3 regions of the Peribacillus sp. NPDC096622 genome follow, and region 3 is predicted to be linked to each of the others. Evidence: predicted binding sites of a transcription regulator. Region 3 holds the regulator's gene; each other region holds the start of a gene.
What was found. Region 3 encodes LexA, which represses DNA repair genes until DNA is damaged. Its sites were predicted from a motif close to CGAACATATGTTCG; they were not measured.

Region 1: the regulator LexA is predicted to act here: its motif matches at 3,605-3,618, upstream of recA (recombinase RecA).
Region 2: the regulator LexA is predicted to act here: its motif matches at 3,859-3,872, upstream of addB (helicase-exonuclease AddAB subunit AddB).

What each region holds. Positions count from the first base shown of each region.
Region 1 is NZ_JBIWES010000008.1:25,619-32,389, reverse strand. It holds gene ACIQYG_RS15435 (DUF3388 domain-containing protein) at 1-493, shown strand, start outside; gene ACIQYG_RS15430 (helix-turn-helix domain-containing protein) at 502-1,410, shown strand; gene pgsA (CDP-diacylglycerol--glycerol-3-phosphate 3-phosphatidyltransferase) at 1,576-2,160, shown strand; gene ACIQYG_RS15420 (competence/damage-inducible protein A) at 2,183-3,415, shown strand; gene recA (recombinase RecA) at 3,763-4,809, shown strand; gene rny (ribonuclease Y) at 5,163-6,722, shown strand.
Region 2 is NZ_JBIWES010000003.1:110,502-117,272, forward strand. It holds gene addA (helicase-exonuclease AddAB subunit AddA) at 1-240, opposite strand, end outside; gene addB (helicase-exonuclease AddAB subunit AddB) at 233-3,730, opposite strand; gene lepB (signal peptidase I) at 3,920-4,483, opposite strand; gene ACIQYG_RS06975 (TVP38/TMEM64 family protein) at 4,517-5,131, opposite strand; gene ACIQYG_RS06980 (YhjD family protein) at 5,425-5,796, shown strand; gene ACIQYG_RS06985 (hypothetical protein) at 6,306-6,692, opposite strand.
Region 3 is NZ_JBIWES010000011.1:8,308-15,078, reverse strand. It holds gene tkt (transketolase) at 1-1,006, opposite strand, end outside; gene ACIQYG_RS18550 (DUF896 domain-containing protein) at 1,234-1,467, opposite strand; gene ACIQYG_RS18545 (YneB family resolvase-like protein) at 1,533-2,189, opposite strand; gene yneA (cell division suppressor protein YneA) at 2,209-2,520, opposite strand; gene lexA (transcriptional repressor LexA) at 2,676-3,299, shown strand; gene ACIQYG_RS18530 (esterase/lipase family protein) at 3,912-5,444, opposite strand; gene ACIQYG_RS18525 (helix-turn-helix transcriptional regulator) at 6,192-6,416, opposite strand; gene ACIQYG_RS18520 (LexA family protein) at 6,553-6,771, shown strand, end outside.

The DNA.
Region 1 (6,771 bases), on a different contig from region 3:
CACTTTTAGGTTTGTTCGTGATGAACTGGGCTTGCTTGTCGATTTCCTGGCCGAGCTATTTAAACAGGAAGGTCATAAATTGATCGGGATACGAGGGATGCCCCGTGTCGGGAAAACTGAATCTATCGTAGCCTCTAGTGTTTGTGCTAATAAGAGATGGTTGTTTGTGTCATCGACCCTTTTAAAGCAGACTATCCGCAGTCAGCTTATTGAGGATGAATATAATAATGATAATTTGTTCATTTTAGATGGAATTGTTTCCACTCGCCGTGCAAATGAGCGTCATTGGCAGTTGATTCGTGAAATAATGAGGCTTGATGCTGTCAAAGTAATCGAACATCCTGATGTTTTTGTGCAAAATACGGAGTATACCCTCGAAGACTTTGATTATATTATTGAATTGCGAAACAATCCTGAAGAAGAAATAACATATGAAGTTGTCGACCAAAAAGACCAGTTTTCAGGGTCCGATTTTGGTTCCTTTGACTTTTAAAATGGCAGGTGTTTTATTTGACTGAGTTAGGTAATCGATTAAAGGAAGCTAGGGAAGCCAAAGGTCTTAGCTTAGAAGATTTGCAGGAATTAACAAAGATTCAAAAGCGTTACCTCATTGGCATTGAAGAGGGAAACTACAGTATGATGCCTGGAAAGTTCTATGTACGGGCATTCATAAAGCAATATTGTGAAGCGGTCGGACTGGATTCAGAAGAGATTTTCGAACAATATAAGAGTGAAATACCATCGGTCTATAGTGAGGAATTGCCAGAACAGCTTTCACGGGTCCAATCCCGGAAAACTATACCGGCAGGGGATTCAAAGGTTGTAGAAATGTTACCGAAGATCTTGGCTGCCGTTTTAGTCATTGGTGCGGCCGTATTGATTTGGGTGCTGGTATTGAACTATATGAGTAATCCGGATAATGATGACAAAAAGGACGCAAAACAGAGCGATGTCGTTGATTACAATAAAAGTGAAGATTTCAACAAAGAAGAAAAGAATGCAGACCAAAAACAGAATGAAGAAAAATCAGATTCATCTGATAAGAAGACTGAAGATGATACAGCAGTCAAAGAAGAAAAGAAAGAGCAAAATCTTGCCGTCACCAGTTCCAACGGTAAAAATAGTACGTATGAATTAAAAAATACCGATACCTTTAAATTAAAGGTGACCTCCAAAGGCTCACCATGGGTCGGCATAAAAAATGGTGAAGGTAAATTACTTTTCCAGGGCACTATCGAAAAGGACAAAAGCCAGGAAATTGATTTCACCAATGAAAAAGAAGCTGTCATCAATATAGGCAGGGCATATGAAACTGAGATTTATGTGAATGATGAGAAGCTGGAGTATTCCATTTCACCGACTGAAGTGAATACGCAATTGGTTACGATACAATTTACGAAAGCCGAATAGTCATCTTATAGATGACTATTTTTGCTCTATATAATAGTAAGGCGGCGGGAGATGGTTTACCCGGCATATAAGATTGGATTTTGAGTTAAATTATACATATGAGCATTATTTTAGATCTAAGACGCTTTGCCCAAATGGCAGGCGTAAATTTTGGAGGTAAAAGTTTTGAATCTGCCTAATAAGATTACAGTAGCAAGAATCTGTTTAATACCAGTATTTTTAATCATCATGCTCGTTCCTTTTTCTTGGGGGACACTGACTTGGGGAGAATACAGTTTGCCAGTGGCGCACCTAGCTGGAGCCCTCCTCTTTATAATCGCTTCCACTACGGATTGGATCGATGGCCATTTTGCGAGAAAATATAATATGATTACTGATTTGGGAAAATTTTTAGATCCATTGGCAGATAAACTTCTGGTTTCGGCCGCCTTAATCGTTTTAGTTGATCTGGATCTAATGTACGGTCAATCTTGGATTGCCATCGTGATCATAAGTCGCGAGTTTGCAGTAACCGGATTGCGTTTGGTGTTAGCGGGTACAGGGGAAGTGGTTGCAGCGAACCAGCTTGGTAAAATTAAAACATGGGCACAAATTGTTTCTATTTCAGCTTTATTGCTGCATAACCTTCCATTTGCCCTCATTTCACTTCCATTTGCTAATATCGCATTATGGATTGCATTAATCTTTACAATCTGGTCAGGTTTGGATTATTTTATAAAAAACAAAGAAGTATTTGTTAATTCAAAGTAAAACGAATGGTGGTTTTGAAAAGATGGATGCAGAAATCATTGCAGTGGGCTCAGAGCTTCTTTTAGGTCAAATCAATAACACTAATGGAAGATTCTTATCGCAGCAGTTTGCGGAAATGGGGATAAACGTTTTTTACCATACTGTGGTCGGGGATAACGACCGCCGCTTACAACAAGCTATAGAAATCGCTGAATCGAGGGCGAACTTGATTGTTTTTACCGGTGGACTTGGTCCTACCAAAGATGATTTAACGAAAGAAACGATTGCTCGCCATATAGGGAAAAAGCTCGTTTTTAATGATGAAGCTTTGCAATCCATTGAAGCTTACTTCCAAAAACGGGAACGGCCGATGACGGAAAACAACAAAAAGCAGGCCCTTGTCTTAGAAGGCAGTGAAGTGTTGGCAAACGATCATGGCATGGCTCCGGGAATGGTCTTGTCCAAATCGGGGATTACATATATGCTTCTACCTGGTCCACCAAGTGAAATGGAGCCGATGTTTTTAAGTTATGGTTATGAAAAGATCATGAATAAATTGGAAAAGCATGAACGGATCGATTCCAAGGTTCTTCGGTTCTACGGTATAGGGGAAGCCGAACTGGAAACGGTGATTGAAGATCTCCTTGTCAATCAAACGAATCCGACAATTGCTCCGCTGGCAGCCGAAGGGGAAGTGACGTTAAGGATCACCGCCAAAGACTCTTCTAAAGAAAAATGCGAAGAACTTATTTTAGAAACGGAAAAAGAAATTCTTAGCAGGGTCGGTAAGTTTCATTATGGAAGTGATAATACTTCGCTAATAAAGGAACTTGTAAAAGAATTAACGGTCCGCAAGCTTTCAATCGCGGCAGCTGAAAGCTTGACCGGAGGGATGTTCCAAGAACAGCTGACAACCATACCGGGCGCCGGTAAAGTCTTTAAAGGCGGAATTGTCTGCTATACGAATGATGCGAAGTCCAATGTCCTCGGCGTCAGTGATGATACCATATCTGAGTATGGGGTGGTCAGCGGTGAGTGTGCAATGGAAATGGCCTCTAATGTCAGGAGTAAGCTCGATGCGGATGTAGGCATAAGCTTTACGGGTGTTGCAGGGCCGGATGAACAAGAAGGTAAGCCTGTTGGTACAGTATTTATTGGCATTTCCTATCGGGATGGAGACACTCATTTCAAGGAGTTGAATCTTTCCGGAAGCAGGGCGCAAAACCGTATTCGGAGTGTGAAGTACGGCTGTCATTACCTATTAAGGGATTTATAAACGCTATAAGCAGAGCTTTATTACAGCTCTGCTTTTTATTTGGTTTTGGAAGTTTGTTTCTTGAAAAATAGGGAAAAAAGAAAAAAGTTAATTCAACGAAATGTGTTTTTTTAGGGAGTAAGTGAAGCGAAATGGAGATTTCCTTAAGATAAAACGCTTTTTTACAAAGAATCTCCTGAAAGAAAAAAACGAATGAATGTTCGACTTTTTGCTTGGCAAAATAGTAAAAAGAGTATATAGTAAAGATAGGTTTTGAGACAGGGTCAAACCTTGATCTCAAATAATTGCTAACGTAAGTACACCTTTAATCGGGCAGCCGATTATTTGAATATAGAGGAGGAAATTGAGTGAGTGATCGTCAAGCGGCTTTAGATATGGCGTTAAAACAAATTGAAAAACAATTTGGTAAAGGTTCTATTATGAAACTTGGTGAACAGACTGATCGTAGGATTTCAACGATTTCAAGCGGTTCTTTAGCATTGGACGTAGCGTTGGGAGTGGGCGGATATCCAAGAGGCCGGGTCATTGAGATATATGGACCTGAAAGCTCCGGTAAAACGACTGTAGCATTACATGCTATTGCAGAAGTACAAAAGACTGGCGGCACGGCTGCATTCATTGATGCCGAGCATGCTTTAGATCCAGCATATTCAGAAAAACTTGGTGTGAATATCGATGAGTTACTGCTTTCACAGCCTGATACGGGTGAACAGGCCTTAGAGATCGCTGAAGCGTTAGTTCGAAGCGGAGCGGTAGATATCATTGTCATTGACTCGGTGGCAGCACTTGTTCCTAAAGCCGAAATCGAAGGCGAAATGGGAGATTCCCATATGGGTCTTCAAGCCCGGATGATGTCCCAGGCACTTAGAAAACTGTCTGGTTCCATTAATAAATCAAATACCATTGCCATTTTCATTAACCAAGTCCGTGAAAAAATCGGTGTTATGTTTGGGAATCCAGAAACGACTCCGGGAGGCCGGGCATTGAAGTTCTATTCAACTGTTCGTCTGGAAGTGCGCCGTGCGGAACAATTAAAACAAGGTAATGAAATCGTCGGTAATAAAACGAAAATCAAAGTTGTAAAGAACAAGGTTGCCCCACCATTCCGCCAAGCAGAAGTTGACATCATGTATGGTCAAGGGATTTCACAGGAAGGTGAAATCATCGATATGGGTGCAGATCTTGATATCGTCCTTAAAAGCGGCTCGTGGTATTCATACAATGAAGAGCGTGTCGGACAAGGCCGCGAAAATGCGAAGCTGTTCTTGAAAGAAAATCAGGATATCGCTCAGGAAATTTCTCAGAAAATCAGAGATCACTATAATCTTGATGGAGAGCATGAATTACCACCAGAAGAAAATGAACCAGAAGAGCATTTTGAATTGCTTGATTAATGATATTTGGAAAAGGCCTAAGCTTATTCGCTTAGGCCTTTTATGTATATTTTGAGAAAAATGCGGAATTTTCAGCGGATTAAATGGCATTGAAATCAGATTTACAGACTTCTTCCATAATGAATGCTGTACATTATGATGGTTGATATTAAGAAAACTTGAATAATCATTGATACATAAGGGACAAACGCTTGACAATAAAAATTCTCAACTATACAATTAATATGTATATTTTACAATTTTTCAAACTAAAATTTTGAAAATTAAGTGCTGTATATTGAATTTATGTGCAATGTACTTGCCGACAGTTCAACATTTTATGTAAAAAGTTCATAGCAAGGGGAGGTGAAACGATGGAACCCATGACAATCATCTTCACTTTGCTTGGCCTAATCGTCGGTGCAGTTGTTGGTTATTTTATTCACAAATCAAAATTTGAGAGTAGAATAGCAGGGGCAAAGGGCTCTGCAGAGCACATCCTTGAGGATGCAAAACGTGAAGCGGAAGCACTTAAGAAAGAAGCCTTGTTGGAAGCAAAAGATGAAATTCATAAAGTTCGTGCCGATTCGGATCGGGAAGTCCGTGAAAGAAGGAACGAATTACAAAAACAAGAAAATCGGTTATTGCAAAGAGAAGAGAATCTGGACCGTAAGGATGAAACGTTAGACAAACGTGAGAGCCTTTTGGAGAAAAAAGAAGATTCTCTAAACCAAAGACAACAGCATATTGAAGAGATGGAAAGCAAAGTGGAAGAGACGGTTCGTAAGCAGCAAACAGAGCTTGAACGTGTTTCCGGTTTAACTCGTGAAGAGGCTAAAGCAATCATTATAGACCGAATGGAAAACGAGCTTGCTCACGATGTAGCGCTTATGATTAAAGAAAGTGATACCCGTGCCAAAGAAGAAGCTGATAAAAAAGCAAAAGAAGTCCTTTCTCTTGCCATTCAGCGTTGTGCGGCTGATCATGTTGCAGAAACCACCGTTTCTGTAGTAAATCTTCCAAACGATGAAATGAAAGGGCGGATAATCGGACGTGAAGGACGAAATATCCGGACGTTAGAAACGCTAACAGGTATTGACCTTATTATTGATGATACTCCTGAAGCTGTCATTTTATCTGGATTCGATCCAATTAGACGGGAAACGGCACGCTTGGCTCTTGAGAAACTTGTTCAGGACGGACGGATCCATCCGGCCCGCATTGAAGAAATGGTTGACAAAGCAAGACGTGAGGTAGATGAACATATTCGTGAAATTGGTGAACAAACTACTTTTGAAGTTGGAGTTCACGGTCTCCATCCAGATCTCATCAAAATACTAGGACGTTTGAAATTCCGTACCAGTTATGGGCAAAACGTGCTTAAACATTCAATTGAAGTGGCCCAGCTTTCAGGTTTACTGGCCGCTGAGCTCGGTGAGGATGAAGTACTTGCCCGCCGTGCAGGTTTATTGCATGATATTGGGAAAGCGATCGATCATGAAGTGGAAGGCAGTCACGTTGAAATTGGCGTTGAATTAGCAACCAAATATAAAGAGCATCCAACTGTCATTAACAGCATCGCTTCACATCATGGCGATACGGAACCAACTTCCATCATTTCAGTGCTTGTGGCTGCCGCTGATGCGTTATCAGCTGCAAGACCGGGAGCTAGAAGTGAAACGCTTGAAAATTACATTAGAAGACTTGAAAAACTTGAGGAAATTTCCGAGTCCTATGATGGAGTGGAAAAATCTTTTGCGATTCAAGCCGGACGTGAAGTGCGGATTCTAGTGAAACCAGAACAAATCGATGATCTTTCGGCACATCGACTCGCACGTGATATCCGGAAAAGGATTGAAGAAGAGCTCGATTACCCAGGACATATAAAAGTCACGGTCATCCGTGAAACAAGAGCAGTCGAATACGCCAAATAATTGTTAATGAAAGACGAAGTGGTGCAAACCACTTCGTTTTTTCTTTTTC
Region 2 (6,771 bases), on a different contig from region 3:
CCGATGGCGCATCTCGGCAGCCGAGGCATTGGTGAATGTAACCACGAGCAGTTCATCAACATCGATTGGATCTTTTTCTGAAATGACTTTTTGAATGATCCGATTGACCAGTACCGCTGTTTTCCCTGAACCTGCAGCAGCCGCTACCAGAATGTCCTGATCTTTAGCCCATATCGCCTTCCATTGATCTTCCGTCCAAGTCACGTCTTCTGGCAGGGCAGGAATTTTCGTTTTACTCATCTCTCTCCTCCTCTCCCCTTAATAGCTCAAGGACGTCATTTTGTTTCTTCTGTGCCAAATTCCTGAACTGGTTTTCCTCCAGTGACTGGTCGAATTGGCATACAGATTTAAAGGAACAGAAGGTACACGGCGTTTTTTCCTTTAATTTGTATGGTGTTATATCCACATCACCATCGACCATTCGATTACCAGCTTCCTGATAAATACGGCGCACATGATGATTCAGAAGCGAAAACTCTTCCCTGCTGGCAACTTTGGAAGCTGCCAGGAGCGATCCGTCCTTTTTAAATCCAGCTGGAATGATATCCGACTTACCAGAATTTTCAATATCAAGTGAGGTATCCATCATCTGAATGACATTTGAATGGTCCAGTACAAGTCCATTCATTTTAAAACTTTTATAAATTTCTTCTTCAATTTTATCCAAACTGAGCATTCCCTTTGATTTGACAACGGGATTATGCACATGAAAATACAAAACTCCGGCTGGAATTGCTTCTTTTCCAATAAGCGACTTTGAATGGGTGACGACGATATCAAGATATGTCAACATTTGCAGCGCGAGTCCATAATATACTTCACTCATGTTCAGTTCCTTTTCACTCGACTTATAATCGAGCACACGCAAATAAACACCCTCATCTTCTTCCGCTTTATCCACACGGTCGATCCGGCCGATCAATTCCATCTTCGTACCGTTTTTCAATGTGAAAGAAAGTGGCGGCAGCTCGCCATTTTTTCCGAATCCAAGTTCCAATCCGATTGGAGCAAAACCGCTCACCTTTGCATGTTCACTTAATACGATCGAGGCCCGTCCAATCACATGTTCCAGTTTCCTGCGTAAATAGTGATGGCGGTTCGTACTTAACAAAATCTGATTTTGGAGTTTAGGAGCAAGTCTCTCCACAGCAATTCTGGCCAGCTCCAAGCATTGTTCCGAGGTCAATGTAGCCCAAGGAATATCATGTTCCTTCAAGTAATCGGAAATCATTTTCAACGCTCCATGGAACATCTCGCCTATATCAGGTGCATCCAAACGGAAAATCTGCCGTTCCCGTAATTTCAAGCCATGAGCGGCATAATGGGAAAACGGGCAGCTATTGAACATTTCCATCCGGGATACACTCGTAAGAATGCTCTCACCGTATAATTGCTTACTTGTTTCCTCAGATAATTTCTTTGTCCTATTTTGATAAAAAAGGCTCGATAAAACCTTAGTTGCTGAAGGACCGGCCATTTCATCATCAATAATGGCATTATATACATCCCACCATAGTGGATGGATTGGATAGTTCCTTTTTTTCAGCTGCAATTGTGCAGCCAGGTACGATAGGGCCACATCATGATTCGCAGCATACTTCACCTGTTCCGCAGCAGATAGATCGGACGGATCGTTCATATAATACACCTCGGAAACGTTAGGCAATACGTCCCTTACCCGTTTCAAATAGGATGAGGGTAAAAGCGCCTTTCCTTCCTCATCGGCAAGGGGATATGATAAATAAAGGGTCTCGGCAGGCGTAGTGAATGCTTTGTATGCTGTAAACTCCTCATCCAGCAGGCGCACCTTTGAACTTGGGGCAACATCAAGTCCACCAGCCAGCAGCACCTCACGATCACTATCTGAAAATATCCCGTCAGATACAGCTTTCCCAGGCAGAACCCCTTCGTTCAGGCCGATAACAAAAGCTGTCTTCACATCATCCAGGCGGGATAAATCTAGATTAGCTACCAATACTTGGTCAATTGCCGGCGGTACCAAAGAAAATTCAAGAGATTCCAGACCAGCTTCAATGATTACCGCAAACTGTTTCATGGAAAGCTCTTCCCCGCTCAGCAGTTCGACGAATTGGTCCAATAGGTCGACAACCGCATTCCATGTTTGCTCATGCTCTCTTGCCGATACCAAATCACCTGCTTCTTCCGCCTCCAGTTTCAGCTTTTCCAATTTTTCCGGCACATGCAATTCTTCAAGGTATAGATAAAGGGCTTCACACAATTCCCTGCCATTAGCAGCCTTTTTAGCCCGTTTTGAGAGCTTTAAGATCGGCTCGGTAAATAATTGCTTCATCTCATTCAACTCTTGCTCAAGCATCATTTCCTTATCCGTTTGGTTACGGTCCTCGAGTTCCAGTCCGCGGAAGCGCCGGTAGGTCCATCGATCTTTGGACGTCCACCTGCTTCCTTTAATGCCGCGGGCCAGCACATAGTTTTCCAGCTTATCTACCTGTTCACGCATCCTATCGTGGTTTTTTTGCAGCGGAAATAGAAGCTCCGTCTTGATTGCACGAAATACCGGCTCATAACGCCAATAGCCATTGATGATCTCCAAAGTGGAACGAATCAGTTCTATCAGAGGATGATTCAGCATCGTCCGTTTGGAATCGACGAACAAGGGAATTTGATAATCCCGAAAAACGGTTTGTAAAATATCAGCGTATGCTTCCCCATTACGGACTAAAATCACGATATCACGGAAACGGTGCTGTTTCTGTCTGACCAGCGACAAGATATCCCGGGCAACTCCTTCAATCTCAGCTCTGCGGTTAACTGCCTGGGCGATCGTTACATCAGGTGACTGCTCAAACGTTTGTGCAGGACGCGTGGAAAAATAGGTTTCCAGATGATTCAGCCCCGGACTCTTTCCAAACCTTTCCGTTCCTTTTAAGATTCGGTCTTCTGCAATCGGAATGCTATTCCTCAATCCAGCCTGATAAAGGTGATGATAAAGATTTCCCGTTTGCCTGAACAATTGCAAATCATCCGGAGCATATCGCCTGTAGGGCTGATCTAACGTCAGCGAGATCGTTACACTCCTGCACAGCTTCATCATTTCTTCCACAATCAATAATTCTTGTGGGGTCAAGCTATAAAAACCATCAATATATATATCCGCATTCCTTATATATGAAGACTCTGACATTTTTTCGATCAGCAAAGTGAAATAATCTTCGGAATCTAAATATTTGTTGACCATTTCATCCTCAAAAGCCTGATAGACCAATTCAAGATCATGCAGTTTATCCTGAATGCCGCTGCCGGCCTGCGAGGTTTCAGCCATATAGTTTTGAATGTCATCAGGTTGGATGCAATACTGCTTGAACTCAGCCAGCATTAGCTCCATCTGTGCAATGAACCCCTGCTTATCAGCAGATCGACGAAACATCTTTAACTCTTCCTTTTTATCATCCATGATTTTCCGTATCAACATATTAACGCCAACACTGTCCAAATGCAGCCTGCTCATCCCCCCGGTTTCCTGAAGAACACGCCAAGCAAGCCTGCTAAAACTGAAAACCTGTGTCCGGATCATTCCGGCAAGGCCTGGTGTTTTAATTAATTTATATTCAGATAGAAACGTCATCTGATCAGGAACGAGGTAGATAATTGGATTTCCTTCGGGATCTTCTGCCATTTTAGAACGGATTTCGTCCAATATATTCGAAGTTTTCCCTGCACCCGATCTTCCCAGTAAAAAACGGAGTGACATCTCTTTTTCCCCCTTACAACTTAATATCTAGACCCATCATACCAGAAATAGCTTCGTCTTTATGACTAGGTTTCTGTTTCCAATTAGATTTACTTTCTATTATTTTACCGTTTCCCTTAAAAAAACACCAATCGTACGTTCGCTTTTCCCCCAAAAGAAAAAGCCCACATAATTCTCGGGCTTCCACAATCATTCACCTGTAAATTTAAAATTGAAATCCTTGACCGGCCAATATCGAACATCCACTTTACCAACAACGTTTTCAACCGGTATATAACCAAAGTGACGGCTGTCAGCACTTTCAAGACGATTATCACCCATGACAAAAAGCTTGCCTTCCGGAACTTTGGTCATGTCCGTCAATTCTTTTAATGTAAAATCACCCGTAAAATCCTGTCCTGGGAAACCTTCCTTGAATTTCTCAAGATAAGGCTCATCCACTTTCTTACCATTTACATATAGCCAATCATCTTTATAATGAATACGGTCGCCTGCAACCCCTATAACCCGCTTAACATAATCTTCTTGTGAATTCGCATGAAAAACAATAATGTCAAAACGGTTGATATCATGAATCTGGTAATTGATTTTATTCACAACAAGTTTATTTCCATCTTCAAGGGTCGGCTGCATCGACTTTCCTTCAACATCATAGCTTGAAAAGAGAAATGTACGGATTAAGATGTAAATAACAAAAGCTATCATCGCTGGTTTTATCCAATCGGATAAAGAATTCTTGTTTGTTTTTTCCATCTAGTTCAACCCCTACTGCATTTATATATTAATTTATTGTCCTTCTTCTCTCTTCATGCTTCTATTTAACCGGACTTCCAATCTTTTCCCCACATACCATAGGATGAAGATGACGATTCCGATAATGACCGTTCGCACCGGTTTATGAATTAAGGATACTAAATCGTAACCCACGAAACTGATCGTAAAAATCATCACCGCTTTCCCTCCCACTACTGCAAGTCCATATTGCAGGGTACTGACTTTTGAAAGTCCTGCCACGATATTAACGATAGCAGAAGGTGTAAAAGGGAAGCAGAGCAATATGAACAAAGGACCGAATCCATGGCTCTCAACCCAAACCATCAACCTCTGCACCTGTTTATGCTTTTGCAAAAATCGGAAAAACCTCATTTGACCATATCTTCTAATAATCCAAAAAAGCAAAAAAGACCCCGCTACCGCACCAATCCAAGAAAATAAAAACCCCCACCAGAGACCAAAAGCCGTTGCATTGGCAAGCACGAACACCACTAAGGGCAAAAAAGGCAAAAAAGCTTCCAGCATCGGCAGTAAGATTCCGGGAATTGGACCGAATGAGCGATATTGCTGAATAAGTGCCGATATATGATCAAGTGTAAACCACTCACGTATAGTATCCAAATCCATAATTATCTCCCTCGACATGCTGCCATCAAAGCAGCATAAACTTATTAAAAACTGTTTATTTTAGATATATCACTTTCCCCTGAAATTGCAAGAATTATTATCCATATATCTTCATACTTTCCCTATCTCCGGAAAACATAATCTTGTTAACGAATATTTCTAGATTTATCAAAATTGCTTGCATATACACTGAAAATACATTAGGATAAAAAAATAGAACAAATGTTCTCGTTTTTTTCACGGAATATACATATTATTATTGAAAACGTACTATTTAGAAAGGGGCGGTCATGATGACCCGCATTCCAGAAGGTGACCGAAATATGATTGAAAAAGCCATCTACCTCCCTATGGTTATTACAGTCTTAAACCTGGATCTCAAGGTCATCGAAATTAGTCCGTTTAAATTAAAAAGGCCCTATTCGGAGCTAGTCGAACATACTTTAAAAGTGGTTCAAGACGAACTTGCCGAGGTACGGCGCTATTTGCGCAAAGAGAATATTAAGGTTAGTGAAATCAAACGCGATGAATCCTTCACGATGTATTGTTTTTTATATAAAGGATACGAGGAACATCATAATTATTTCAATCCCCGCCTTCGCAACAAAACCGAAGACTTGTTATGTTATTACTTTTTCGAAAAAAACCACCGTTCAAGGAATTAGCGGGCGGGTACAGGCATCCTCCATACATGTTTCTGTGAATGTGGATGCTTGGATCCTTCGGGAAGGGACAGATCCCTTGGATGTAAAAAGTATGACCACAAAAAAGCATTCCGCCCTTCCAGGCATAAAGGTAAGTGAGTCTTTCATGATCAAGACCGATAAGACTCACTTACCTCCATTCACCTGTTTGAATATTCCATAATCATAATTTAATCGGCTTGTTAAAACCATGGATTCATCTTTATGAATATTACTTTTCGCTCAAGGCATAACCTATGTAATCAAGTGCCTACTGAATATCCTTAACCATTTTAGTTTTGAGATTCTTCAAATAAAAGTTATTTACATGCTCCTTTACAAAGGTTGGAGTCGCACCCATTATGATTGTCTCTGCCCCATCAAACCAAGAGCACTAATCATCTTGAAGAGAAGGATAGGAAAACAGTTATCTTGAACAAGGAGCTTAAAGTAAACCAATATCATGATCCGCCGCAGAATGTAACACGCATTCATGATTTCCCCTGATCGATTGCCTTCAACAATTCCCTGTGTCGGAAAAATGAAATACCTTTAATACGATGGGGACGCTTAAAAAGCCCATGATATCCTTTGTTTGATTGATCTATGCCATGTGGGATGAAATGTCTGCCATGGATTTCAGATAGATAATTCTTCTTCTGGAAAATACCTTTTACAATTAACTGAATTACTTCAAGCTCCCTTGTTATGGCATCCTTCATTAAATTCACTCTATGCATAGCATCGCCTTTGTTCTTAATGATTAAACGGCAGAATGTCCCTCCATATTCGACGCTGTATCCTTCTGGTATACACTCCTCTTCCTCATTATAGGAAATGAGGACTGTCAATCGCCGTTTTACATAAGCCGTTCGCACAATTACTGCTTACTGATCAGGGCAACACTTTCAAGGAAACAGTCCTTAACGATTAATAGGTCGGGCTCGTTTGTTCAAT
Region 3 (6,771 bases):
CTTTGATGGCAAGTTCCAATTGCTGTGCTAACTCAGGATGAGCTTCTTTGTAATTTTTAAACAATTCATTCCACGCTTCTTCTTTTTGAGCTCCTGCATCAACAACAGCTTCATTGAAGTGTGAATACACTTCTTCAGGTACATGGAAGTCCTCTTCGAATGTCCATTTGTATGCTTCTTTTGTCAATTTCAGCTCATCTGCACCAAGCGGAGCGCCGTGAACAGCAGATTTACCTGAACGATTTGGTGAACCGTAACCAATAACCGTTTTCACTTCTATTAATGTTGGGCGTGCATCGTCGGTTTTCGCTTCTTCAATCGCTTTAGCAATTTCCTGAAGATCGTTCCCATCCTCAACGCGAATATATTGCCATCCATAAGATTTGAACCGGTCCGCTACGCTTTCACTAAATGATTGACTTAAGTCGCCGTCAAGGGAAATATCATTAGAATCATATAAAACAACAAGTCTTCCGAGTTGTAGATGTCCAGCTAATGAAGCGGCTTCTGCAGAAACACCTTCCATTAAATCTCCATCTCCACAAATGCTATATGTATAATGATCGACAACATTATAAGAATCTCGGTTATAGCTTTCTGCCAAATGACGTTCTGCCATTGCCATTCCGACTGCCATTGCGATACCTTGTCCAAGCGGCCCAGTAGTTGCATCTACACCAGCCGTATGTCCGTATTCAGGATGTCCTGGAGTTTTACTGCCCCATTGGCGGAAGCTTTTCAAATCATCGATAGATAAGCCATATCCCGATAAATGAAGAAGGCTGTATAACAGCATAGACCCATGACCAGCTGAAAGAACAAAGCGATCTCTATTAAACCAATCAGGATTTTTCGGGTTATGGTTCATATATTCGGTCCATAGTTTATACGCCATCGGCGCTGCACCCATCGGCATACCTGGATGGCCTGAATTAGCCTTTTCAATTGCATCAATCGACAATGTACGAATCGTATTGATAGAAAGTGCATCTAATTTATCTAACATATCGTAAAACATCCCTTCCTGTAATGTACCTCTTTATATTATAGTGACAAGCATAATATCACAACTAAAATCACTATTTAATACCCCAATATTACAATTTTCTAGGAATAAGAAGTCTCCTATTTAGATTAAACTAAATAGGAGAATACATACATGAATGCACTCTCTTTTTACTCCAAAATGCCAAAGAATCCTCTAATGAATGTTCCATCAGAAGAATCCAAGCATTAATGTAAATTTCTTTTTTCTTTTATATTTTTTATCTTTTGAGGAGTGACGTCATTACCCTCTGGATCCACGACTTTCACATGCTCCAAAGTATCGGACATGGACTTTCTGAATGTTTCCAAATATTCACTTCTCAATTGGGTTTGCTCTTTCGCCTCAACTTCCGTCAAACCTTCGGCCTTTGCCTTTTTAGAAAGTTCATTTATACGGGCTATTTTTTCTTTTGATAACATAATCTCGCTCCTTCATATTCTGCGGATATTGTCATGGTATTAAAAAAAAAGCGAAATTACAAGTTCTATGATTTACTTTCCTTTGTATTCATTTGATGTTCGAGATAACGCCTGTTCACAGTAGCCTTAGATACATTGTATCCAAAGCCCCTTAATGTGGCTGCGATTTCTGAGAATGTCAACCCATTGGCACGAAGTTTAATAATCTCTTCAATAGGAATCTCCATACGGTCCCTTCCAGTGGAATTCCTTTGATTCTGAAGATTTTTTTGAGGACGGTACCCTTTTTCAACGGCTCTTATCATTCCGCGCTTTATTTTAAGATTATGTAGTTTCCTTTGATATTCTTCTACAATGCCGACTATCTGGATGACCATGGCATCCGAATCCGATAACTCCAGCTCCCCATCGTGTGAGAGCGTATAAATTTTCACATTTTCTTTAAGGATGACATGGAATAGGGCTATTTTGGCATTCCCTCTTCCCAGTCTTGTTTCGTCCTGGATTAATAGAACTTCAGCTTCTTTGGTTTTAAATAGTTCGAGCATGTCAAAAATGCCATCCCGATTCAACTCATAACCACTTGCCTGTTCTTTTATAATGGAGATAACTTCCACATCCATCTTTTCAGCCAATTTGACCAATTCATCTTCCTGCCTTGCCAATGATGTTTCCTGTGACTCTTTTTCGGTGCTGACCCTACAATAGATTACCGCCTTCATAATACCCTACCTTCACTACTTACTGATCACTGGCCAAATTCTGGACAAGTTCTTCCCCTTTAACCGGTATGACAATGACTTGACCAGGTTTTATCGAATCCGCCCTGACTCCATTATGCTCTTCTATCCAACCAATGAATTCTTTTTTTGTCAAATTCGATTCTTCATATTCTTCGGCAATTCCCCATAGGGTATCACCTTCACTTACTTCTATAGAAAGGAAATCTTTTTTTTGATCATTGTTCAGTGTACAAGAGAATAAAATTGAAAAGATGAATACTGATCCCGCTAATAGAATCGTATAAATATAATTTTTGTATAATTTTTTCATAATTATCCCTCCAAAGCGAATGTTCGTTCGTATGTTATGGTCAAATTATAATACGAACGTTTGTTTCAGTCAACAACAAAATTCGAACTTATGTTTGTATAGAGTTGGGCGCCATGCTATAATGTAGCAAAGAACATTGGGGAAGAGGTGCACAAATGACAAAACTATCAAAACGGCAGCAAGATATTCTTGATTTCATTAAAGAAGAGGTCCGCCAAAAAGGTTATCCACCTTCCGTACGGGAGATTGGCGAAGCAGTGGGACTTGCATCAAGTTCAACAGTTCACGGGCATTTATCCCGCCTGGAAAGTAAAGGCCTTATTAGACGTGACCCAACTAAGCCAAGAGCCATTGAAATAATGAATTTGGAGGAAGCGAACAATATTCCCAAAGCCAATGTCGTGAACGTGCCGTTACTTGGAAAAGTAACAGCGGGCATGCCGATAACGGCCATTGAGAACATTGAAGAATACTTTCCGCTTCCCGAAAGCATGGTTCCACATGATGACCATGTATTCATGCTGGAAATCATGGGTGAAAGTATGATCGAAGCAGGAATTCATGATGGAGATTATGTCATTGTGAAACAACAAAGCAGTGCCAATAATGGAGATATCGTCGTGGCGATGACGGAAGATGATGAAGCCACTGTAAAACGATTCTTTAAGGAACCGGATTACATAAGACTTCAGCCTGAGAACTCAAATATGGAACCAATTATTTTACGAGATGTTTCGATTCTTGGAAAAGTAATAGGCTTATATAGACAAATACACTAAAAGCGCTTTCCGCGCTTTTTTTGTTTGTTTAAATTTATGTACCTTATTCTCTCAATATGCATATGGAAGAGTAGATATTGAAAATTTTTTAATAGAATCAAGTTTTCGTGGAAATTTAAACATCCTTTATAACGGATGAAAGTTATACAAGCGCCTTTCTGGTAATATGTACTTTTGAAAAAGCTCATCGAAATAAAAAAAGAGTGGGTTAAAATCCCCCTCCCATTAAATTTCTTCACTCTTAATCATTGGTTCACTTTAATAAAGTTAAGATCGCCTCAGCCATTCCACTGTTGAATCTGCACTTGTTGAGAAATTTGCAAGAGTTGAAAACAAAAACCCCTTTTTCACAATATGCCCTGTTAATTTTTTCTGGGCATAATGAGCAATTTTCTAAATGGCTGTTTCTTTGCTCGTTAGATCTCTGATTGCTATGCATAATTTCCAGGGAACCAATTTTTAAATATATCCATCTAACAACCGTTATATAAATACTTCTATAAGCTGTTTCCATTTGCGTAATTACCATCACCCTAGTTAACCCTAACATATCGCACCTCCCTCATTTTTCATCCCCAAAAAATGCCTTCTCAATTAAGAGAAGGCATTTCGCTATTTCTCAATATAGACCGAACGAATCAGCGTCCGGGTCCTTTCAGTACCATCCACATTTTTTTCCTTGACATCTATTGTTACATTATAAACACCTGACTTAGGTACTTCTGGAAAGGTACCAGTAAAATTTTCAGTATCCATTACCTTAATTGAGTTTTTTTCACTAATTTCATTACCGGTTTCATCTATCAGATGAACCAAAAATGTTGTGCTGATTGGTCTTTTTTTACCATTCATTGGATTCTTTATTAAAAACTTTGCATCTTTTTGCTTAACTTTACCGGCCATACTAAATGTAATGGGATTCTTTTCATTAAATTGTGCTGTGAACAAGTAGGCGTCTTTTGGTGATTTAGTCTTCATTCGTACTTTCCAGTCACCAATTTCAAGGTTATTTCTATAGAATGACTGGATGGTTGCACCATTAAAAAAGGAGGTTTCCTTTTTGGCTGAATGGACCTTTAAGGACGGTGAATACTTTTTATTGGATGGAGAAATCAACTCAACCTCCACATCATTTGAGGCTGTATATATGCTTATATTACCTGGGGCCGCTTCATTTACATGGAAGCTTTGTTCGACCCAGACATTTTGTTTCAGGACATCACCTAGAACGGTTTGAGCAAGTGCGGTTGTAATGACATCATCTTCAACCCGTTCTTTATAATTGACATTATATTCAGGAATCCCAGCGGTTGAAGTGCTTCTTAAATAGGGTTCAATTCTTGAAAATACAGCTGAGCCAACTCGAATATTGTCGTGATCAAAGTTGGGATCCGTAAATAAATGTGTTGCATAGGGTATTTTTGTACTCCATACATTGACTAGTCCATCATTTTCCCCATATGAAGATAAATATTGCCCACCCATTGATAAGGCTGATAGTACTGGGCCTCTGTTCATACCAGCTACAGTGAAATATAAGTTTTTACGAGAGTTAACATGGTTATCCGTGACAGAACGAAATTCGGCCATTTTACCAACCTGTAAAGAATAAGTTCCCTCATCTTTTTGACCTAATAAGGAACCAAGCCAGCCCGCATACCAGCTATAAGCCAAATCAGCTAGATGAGAACCATGATGAGGGGAAGCTAAAGTAATCACCCGTCCAACATATTGGTGTGCTCCATAGTGTACTAGAGCCGCTTGGGTGTCTGGGCCCCCTTTGCTGTGAGCTATAATATTTACTTTTTCGCCCCCGAAATGGTTACTGATTTCTGAAAGCATTTGAGCTAAAAGCCTTCCATTAGCATATTGGCTCACTGATCCATTTCCAGCTGAGTCATGAAGCTGAACAAAAACCGTTTGGTAGCCTGCTTCATACGCTTTGGTATACATATCATTGACACCATGATATTCCGTTTCACCGTACCAGCTGGTTGAACTGCCGTTTTTCCCTTGAACAAACACGATCGGTGGTTTCTTTGTATCAAGATTGGGAGGAATACTTCCAAGAAACCAATCCCCTGGACTGAAAGTTTCGGAGGGGGGCTTCAATTTTCCTGCTGAGGAAATGTCTGGCTTAGCCATAATTAATATGGTTAGAATGAGGACAAGAAAAACGACATAATTGATTACATTCCTTTTCAATTGTTATCTCCTCCAATATCATGTGGAATATTTTTCGAACCCATCCAATTATCAATGCCCTCCTTCCCATCCCTTCATTAGTATATAATTGTACTTTTGCATACCATTACCTGCTATCCTCATAAAGATGGGAGAAAAAAACTAGAAGAAATTTCATTGAAAATGGAGATAAAGTATGAAGATTTGCCTTCAATTCATTTATGTATGAGATCTTTTCATTTAAGGAAGACGTACTTAGGGAGGAAATCGGAATGCACAATTCAAGAAAAAAAAGAACAAGCCCTTATCCTGCAAAGGATAAGGCTTGTTCATCCAGATTAACTTTTTCCTTTGAATTTGCCATTGTCCAATTGCTCCTATTCATGGTGTTTTGAAGTCCGTCCTATACATTAAGTAAATAAATTTCTTTCACAGCAATTGGCTGTCATTCATTGGGACCTCAGTAGTATTTGCAGGCCCTTTTTTAAAGAACTCCCAAGAAGTTTGGATTTTTACTCCTTTTACTACAAACACGTATTTCACAAATGTGCTAATGGCAGCATATCCTATGAAACTTCAAAAGAATTAATTTCCCTTTCCACTTTGTTCACCTTCTTTCCATCATAACTTGAATCTTGTCTTATTGAAGTTAGGGTGCATGGATTCAAATCGCCACCATGTTGAAGAAACGCTGGTACAATTGAACTTTCAACTACATTTGAAGTGTAGTTGAGGGTCAAAAAAAATGATATCGTCGATCGAGAATCCTACACATTCAGCAAATAAATAAGCCTTATCGATTCTCAAAGGAATCTTATATTGCTCATAGTCAATGTAAGTCCTCTTGGCCATCTTCAGCACTTTAGCCATTTCATCTTGAGTTAATCCTTTATACTTCCTGGCTTGTTTAAGTGTGAACTTAACGCTTGTCATATCTTGTCACCCCCTATCTAAAAAAAATAATATCACACTTGAAGTATAGTTACCAACATTTTTTTCGCAAAATTCACGCACTTTAAGTTTACTCGCTTTCACTCATAGTGTATATTCAAGTAAGAGGTGAAGAAATATGCACATTGGTGAACGGATCAAAATGTTAAGAAAAGAAAGAAAAATGACACAAGAAGATTTGGCAAATATATTAAAAGTGGCTCCTACGGCAGTATCAGCTTGGGAATCCGGACGGAATAAACCTTTAATGGATAAATTAAGCATGATGTCCACTTGTTTTGAAATACCGCTATCCCACCTCATTGAAGGAGCACCTATCGTTAGAAATAATCCTGGA